Linked DNA regions of Microbaculum marinisediminis. Each later gene encodes a partner of the first gene's protein in a complex. Links are inferred from orthologs where the notes say so. Each region holds a gene or a part of one and is shown in the gene's direction. Other genes may lie near its edges.

Region 1 (3,841 bases):
CGTTCGAGCATGGAGAATTCCTTTCAGCCTGGCCCTTTCAAACGGGCCCTGTCAGCCCGGCCCTGTCAGGCTGGCGCGAACGGTCGCACGCGCGCCCCGGGGCGGGCAAGTCGCGTCGCGCCCTCACCGGCCCTGAAACGCGTCGGAGAGCTTTTCGATCAGGTCGACCCGGGCGTCCTTGTCGTAGGCCTTGCGCGGCACAGCGCCCCAGACCGGGCCGGGCCAGGCCTCGTCATCGCGAAACCGGGCGATGACATGGACGTGCAGTTGCGCGACCTGGTTGCCGAGCGCGGCGACATTGAGCTTCTCGGCGCCGGTCACGGACCGCAGCGCCGCGCTGGCCATCGCGATCTCGTCCATCAGCCGATGGCGGGTTTCCGGCTCCAGATCGACGATCTCGATGGCGTCCGGCGTCCGCGGCACCAGGACGAGCCACGGGAAGTTGGCGTCGTTCATCAGCCGCACCTCGCACAGGTCCAGCATGGCGACGGGAATCGTGTCGGCGGCGAGGCTCGAATGAAGGCTGAAGGTGACGCTCATCGGAATTCGGTCTCCGGATTTCGGGTGATTCCCCTGGAACCGCGTCCGGGATCATCGGTGGTGAGGCCGGTACCGGCAAGGATTTTCGGTGGAAAGCGGCGCAATCCGCACGGATCGGGCCAACGGGGTTGCGTCGGCGCGCGCCAAGTCTGATATAGTCGTGTCAGGGAGGTTGGCGGCGGACGAGCCGCTCGCCAACCGGGTCAGGTCCGGAAGGAAGCAGCCCTAACGAGTACTGGTTCGGGTTGTCGTCCAGCCTCCCACTTTAATCCTAAGCAAAACCGGCATCGCATGCCGGCGCCGCAGGCCCTTTTCGGCGCGAGCAGGGACGCTTCATGGATCAGCGAACACCGGACGATTCGACGGTCGCGCCCGCCGGATATCGTGTGCTCGCGCGCAAGTACCGGCCCTCCAGCTTCGACGACCTGATCGGCCAGGAGCCGATGGTGCGCACCCTGCGCAACGCCTTCGAGACCGGGCGGATCGCGCAGGCCTACATGCTCACCGGCGTGCGCGGGGTCGGCAAGACGACGACGGCGCGCATCCTGGCGCGCGCGCTCAACTACGAGCCGAAGGACGGCGGAGGCGCCGGCGACGCGAAGCCCGGGCCGACGCTCGACATGCCTGAGGAGGGCCGGCACTGCCGCGCGATCCTCGAATCGCGCCATGTCGACGTGATCGAGATGGACGCCGCCTCCCATACCGGCATCGACGACATCCGCGAGATCATCGAGGCGGTGCGCTACCGCCCGGCGGAAGCCCGCTACAAGATCTACATCATCGACGAGGTGCACATGCTCTCGAAGGCCGCCTTCAACGGTCTTCTGAAGACGCTCGAAGAGCCGCCGGAGCATGTGAAGTTCATCTTCGCGACGACGGAAATCCGGAAGGTTCCGATCACCGTTCTGTCGCGCTGCCAGCGCTTCGACCTGCGCCGCGTCGACGCCGACCAGCTGGTCAAGCACCTGGAGGGCATCGCCCGGGCCGAGGCCGTCGACGTGGACGACGAGGCCCTGCGCATGATCGCGCGGGCCAGCGAGGGCTCGGTGCGCGATTCGCTGTCCCTGCTAGACCAGGCCATCGCCCATGGCGGCGGCCAGGTGAAGGCGGAGGAAGTGCGCGGCATGCTCGGCGTCGCCGACCGCGCCCGCGTCGTCGACCTGTTCGACAAGGTGATGTCCGGCGACATCGCCGCGGCGCTGAACGAGCTCGACAGCCAGTACGCGGAGGGCGCGGCGCCGGAGATGGTGCTGACCGACCTCGCCGGCTTCGTGCACCTTGTCACCCGCATGCGCATCGTGCCGGCTTCCGCCGAGGACGCGTCGCTGTCCGAGGCCGAGCGCGAGCGCGGCAAGGAATTCGCGGCGCAGATCCCGGTCTCCGAGCTGAGCCGCGCCTGGCAGATCCTGCTGAAGGGCATCGGCGAGGTGGAGAGTTCGCCGCGCCCGCTGGCGGCCGCCGAGATGGTGCTGGTGCGGCTCGCCTACGCCTCGACCCTGCCGAGCCCGGAGGACGTCATCCGCCGGCTCGACGAGGGCGCGCCGGTGGGCAATACGCCGGCGGCTGGTTCGGGCGGCCCGGGCAATCCGGGCGGCGGCGGCGGGGCGAGCGCGGCGGCGCCCGGGCGGTCGGCCTTCAAGCCGACCCTTCCCACCTTCGTGCCGACCAAGGCGACGGCGGGGCCGACTGCCTTGCGCGTCGTGCCGAGCCCGCAGCCGCAGGCGCCGGCCGTCGACCTGCCGCTCCCGCGCACCTTCGAAGCCGTGGTGGCGCTGGCCGAGGAGAAGCGCGACGCCAGGCTGCGCTCGGCGCTGGAGCTGTTCGTGCGCATCGTCCGGTTCGAGCCGGGACGCATCGAAATGTCGCTCGCCGACAACGCGCCTGGCGATCTCGTCCACGATCTGCAGCAAAAACTGTCGGAATGGACCGGAAAGCGCTGGGTCGTCGCGGTTTCGCGCGAACAGGGCGCGCCGACCGTCCGCGAGCAGCGCGAGCAGACCCGCACGGCGCTGATCGATTCAATGCGCCGCGATCCGACCGTGTCGGCGGTGCTGAGCGCGTTTCCGGGCGCCGAGATCGTCGATGTCCGCGCCGAACCGGCCGACGACCCTGCCTCCGACATGCCGGATACCGGTACGGTCGAGACACTGGATTCGCCCGACGACGAAGACGATTGATCCGAAAGGACCGCAATGATGGACTTCATGAAGATGATGAAACAGGCCAAGGAGCTGCAGGCCCGCATGGGCGAGCTTCAGGCCGAGCTCGAGGCGCTGGAGGTCGAGGGCACCGCAGGCGGCGGCCTCGTCACCGTCACGCTGTCGGCCAAGGGCGGCATGCGCGGCCTGAAGGTCGATCCGAGCCTGATCAAGCCGGAAGAAGCCGAGATTCTGGAAGACCTTATCATCGCCGCCCATGCCGACGCGCGGCGCAAGGCCGAAGCGGCCATGGCCGAGAAGATGCAGGACGTCACCGGCGGCCTGCAGTTGCCGCCCGGCATGAACCTGCCCGGCATGTGAGCCGGCGGCCGCGTCGGCGTTACGTCCGTCCGTCGCCGGCTTCGAACAAGGCGTTCAGCCCGTCCCGATAGGTCGGGTACTGCAGTTCGACGCCCAGTTCCTGCTTGATCCTGTCGTTGCGCGCGCGGCGGTTCGCCGAATAGAAGCTCCGCGCCATCGGCGTCAGCTCGGCGTCGTCGAAGGCAATTTCCGGCGGCGGCGCGACCCCCATCAGGTCCGCGGCAAAGGCGATGACGTCCTGCGGCGGCCCGGGCTCGTCGTCGGACAGGTTGTAGACGCCGCCGGCGCGCGGACGCGCCATCGAGGCTTCCAGCACGCCGGCGATATCGGCGACATGGATGCGATTGAAGACCTGGCCGGGCTTCACCAGCCGCCGCGCCTTTCCGGCCTTCAGATTGACCAGCGCGTTGCGGCCCGGCCCGTAGATGCCGGCGATACGGAACAGCATGACCGGGATGCCGGCCTCCTCGCCGAACCGGAGCCAGTCCTGCTCGGCGACGACGCGGCGGGCGTTGCGCGGGCTCACAGGAGCGGTCGCCGCCGTCTCGTCGATCCAGGCGCCGCCGTGATCGCCATAGACGCCGAGCGTCGAGAGATAGCCGAGCCACCGGATCGTGCCCGACCGGGCGGCGAGATCCGCACGGTGGTGGATCAGCACCGGATCGCCCGCCTCTCCCGGCGGGATCGACTGGAGCACGTGCGTCGCGCCGTCGAGCGCCGTCGCCACCTCCGGTCCCGGCGCAGCGCCTTCGAAGACGACCGCCTCCACGCCTTCGGCCCTG
Region 2 (3,302 bases), on another replicon or contig:
CGATCATCGGCAAGACCCCGGGCGCCGACGGCCTGTTCACCGGCTACGACGAGGAAGACGGCTACGGCATGATCGCCTCCGCCGACCAGGACGGCCAGAGGATGATCGCCGCGATCCACGGGCTGTCGTCGAGCAACGAGCGCATCAACGAGATGCAGAAGCTGCTCGCCTGGGGCTTCCGGTCGTTCGAGAAGGTCACGCTGTTCCAGGCCGGAGAGCCGGTCGGGGAGGTGGGTGTCTTCGGCGGCACGGACGGCTGGGTCCCGCTCGCCGGCCACGAACCGATCCAGATCCTCATTCCCCGGGGCGCCAAGTCCAAGCTACGCGCCCGCATCGTGTATCGGGGCCCGCTTCGCGCGCCCGTCGAGGAAGGCCAGCAGGTTGGCGAGCTCGAAGTCATGAACGACCAGGAGCTGATCAGCCGAATTCCGCTCTACGCCACGCGCGCCGTCGGCATCGGACCGCTGTACAGCCGCGCGCTCGACGCGGCCTACGAGTTGATGGTCGGTCTGGTCCATAGCGGCGTCGAAATGGCGACGAAGAACTAGGCGCGCACGATGGGGGCGGCGCCGGGCAAGTTCATCAGCTTCGAGGGCGGCGAGGGAACCGGCAAGTCGACGCAGATCAAGCGGCTCGCCGGGAAACTTCGCGGCCTCGGGATCGACGTCGTCGAAACCCGGGAGCCGGGCGGCACCAAGGGCGCCGAGATCGTGCGCCGCACGATCCTGTCCGGCCGGGTCGAGGCGCTGGGACCGTTCGCCGAGGCGCTGCTGGTGAATGCCGCCCGCGACGACCACCTGAACGAAGTGATCCGTCCTGCGCTGAAAGCGGGCAAATGGGTCCTGTGCGACCGGTTCGCCGATTCCACGCGCGCCTATCAGGGCACGCTGGGCGGCATCGACCGGCGGCTGCTCGAGGCCTTCGAGACGGCGGTCATCGGCGATGACTGGCCGGATCTGACGCTGATACTCGACCTCGATCCGCACATCGGCCTGGAGCGCGCCCGCGCCGTGACGCGCGCCGAGAACGGCGGCCCCGGCGGCGACCGTTTCGAGGACGTGGACCTGGAGAGCCACCGCAAGCTCCGCGACGCCTTTCTGGCGATCGCCCGCAGGGAGCCGGAGCGCTGCGTTGTCATCGACGCATCCGAGTCGATCGACGCAGTCGGCGCGGCGATCTGGACGGCCGTCGCGGATCGGATTGCCTTGCCTGGCAAGGACAACGCCGGGACAAAGGCTCCTGGAACACGAACCAACGCGGCCTCCTGACCGATGACTGCAACGATCCCGCCGGATTTCTCCATCTCCCCACCGGAGGCCGCCGCGTGCCTGATCGGCCATGACGACGCCGAGGCGGCCCTGTTGAGCGCCTACAAGTCGGGCCGACTGCATCACGCCTGGCTGGTCGACGGGCCGGAAGGCGTCGGCAAGGCGACGCTCGCCTACCGGTTCGCCCGCTTCCTGTTGGGCCATCCCGATCATGGCGAGGACGCGGTCCAGGCCGCGCGGGATCTCACCGTTCCGGCGGACGATCCGGCCGCCCGGCAGATCCGCGCCCGGTCCCATCCCGATCTCATCGTCCTGCAACGCCCCCGCGACGAGGAGGGGAGGGCGACGGCAACCGTGATTTCCGTTGATCAGGTCCGCAAGGTCGCCCGCTTCCTGTCGACCACATCGGCGACGGGGGGATGGCGAGTCGTGATCGTCGACACCGCCGACGACTTCAACCGCTCGTCTGCGAACGCGCTTCTGAAGATGCTGGAGGAACCGCCGCAGCGCGCCGTTTTCCTGCTCCTTTCCGGTTCGCCGGGCCGTCTGCTGCCGACGATACGGTCGCGGTGCCGGCGGCTTGCGCTGAAGCCGCTGGATACCGCGACGGTCGCGGAGGCGCTTCGTATCGCCGGGGTAGGGCAGGACGACGACGCCCGCGCGACGGCGGCCGCGCTGTGCGGCGGAAGTCTCGGCAAGGCCATGGATCTCGCCACCCAGGAGGCGGTCGAGACCATCCATGCGGTCAACAAGCTTCTCGCCGACATGCCGCGGCACGACCCGGTCGCCGCGCAGAAGCTGGCCGAAGCGCTTGGACGGCGCGGTGCGGAGGATCGCTACCGTATGGCGACCTCGCTGCTCACCGACGCGATCGCGGGCCGGATGCGCAAAGCGGCCCGTGCCGGCGCCCAGCCCCACGTTCTTGCGCCTTGGGCGGAGGTATGGGAAAAGGTCACGCAAGCGCTCGCCGAGGCCGAAAGGCTCAATCTCGACCGCACGCTAACCCTTCTGTCGGTGTTCCGTATCGTATCCACCGCGACTTCGCTCGACGCGGCTCGCGTCTGAAAGGACGCCGCGGAAACGAACGGCGCGCCGGCACTTGTCCGTAAGGCCAGTCATGACGTCCAAATTCTACATCACGACCGCGATCTCCTATCCCAACGGCGCCCCCCATATCGGGCATGCTTACGAGGCCATGGCGACGGACGCGATCGCGCGGTTCATGCGGCTGGACGGGCGCGACGTCTATTTCCTGACCGGCGTCGACGAGCACGGCATGAAGATGGCGCAGACGGCGGCCAAGGAAGGGCTGACCCCGCGCGAACTCGCCGACCGCAACACGCCGCTTTTCGAGAAGATGGTCACGTCGCTCGAGTGCTCGAACGACGACTTCATCCGCACGACCGAGCCGCGCCACCACACCTCGTCCCAGGCGATCTGGGAGCGCATGGTCGAGGCAGGCGACATTTACCTCGGCACCTATTCCGGCTGGTACTCGGTGCGCGACGAAGCCTATTACGCCGAATCCGAGACGACCGTTCGCGAGGACGGTGTTCGGATCGGCCCCAATGGCACACCCGTCGAGTGGACCGAGGAGAACAGCTATTTCTTCCGTCTGTCGGCGTTCCAGGACCGGCTGCTGAAGCTCTACGAAGACCATCCCGACTTCATCATGCCGAAGGAGCGCTACAACGAGGTCGTCAGCTTCGTGAAGGGCGGCCTGCAGGACCTGTCGGTCTCGCGCACGACGTTCGACTGGGGCGTGAAGGTTCCCGGCGACGAAAAGCACGTGATGTACGTCTGGGTCGACGCCCTGACGAACTACATCACCGGCGTGGGATATCCCGATACCGACGGCGAGACGTTCCGGAAGTGGTGGCCTGCCGACCTCCATGTCATCGGCAAGGACATCGTGCGGTTTCATACAGTCTACTGGCCGGCATTCCTGCTCTCGGCCGGTGTCGCGCCGCCGAAGCGCGTCTTCGCGCACGGCTTCCTGTTCAACCGCGGCGAGAAGATGTCGAAGTCGGTCGG

What was found. The genes of interacting proteins can lie anywhere in the genome.
Region 2: the proteins of MUB46_RS03205 (region 1) and MUB46_RS20025 are in contact, whole or in part, in a cryo-EM structure (PDB 8GIZ), measured with the Escherichia coli proteins. The link is inferred for Microbaculum marinisediminis from one-to-one orthologs.

The regions. Positions count from the first base shown.
Region 1 is NZ_JALIDZ010000001.1:634,580-638,420, forward strand. The notes cover bases 409-3,296. They hold MUB46_RS03205 (DNA polymerase III subunit gamma/tau), read left to right. Parts: upstream 409-875; coding sequence 876-2,717; downstream 2,718-3,296. Other genes in these bases: MUB46_RS03195 (HIT family protein), read right to left, coding at 409-540; MUB46_RS03210 (YbaB/EbfC family nucleoid-associated protein), read left to right, coding at 2,733-3,059; MUB46_RS03215 (SDR family oxidoreductase), read right to left, coding at 3,079-3,296. In the rest of the region: nudC (NAD(+) diphosphatase), read right to left, coding at 1-11; more of MUB46_RS03195, read right to left, coding at 124-408; more of MUB46_RS03215, read right to left, coding at 3,297-3,841. UniProt on the Escherichia coli protein: Part of the beta sliding clamp loading complex, which hydrolyzes ATP to load the beta clamp onto primed DNA to form the DNA replication pre-initiation complex.
Region 2 is NZ_JALIDZ010000010.1:172,514-175,815, forward strand. What follows is about bases 477-3,302. They hold MUB46_RS20025 (DNA polymerase III subunit delta'), read left to right. Parts: upstream 477-1,271; coding sequence 1,272-2,333; downstream 2,334-3,302. Other genes in these bases: MUB46_RS20015 (D-alanyl-D-alanine carboxypeptidase family protein), read left to right, coding at 477-548; tmk (dTMP kinase), read left to right, coding at 558-1,268; metG (methionine--tRNA ligase), read left to right, coding at 2,386-3,302. In the rest of the region: more of MUB46_RS20015, read left to right, coding at 1-476. UniProt on the Escherichia coli protein: Part of the beta sliding clamp loading complex, which hydrolyzes ATP to load the beta clamp onto primed DNA to form the DNA replication pre-initiation complex.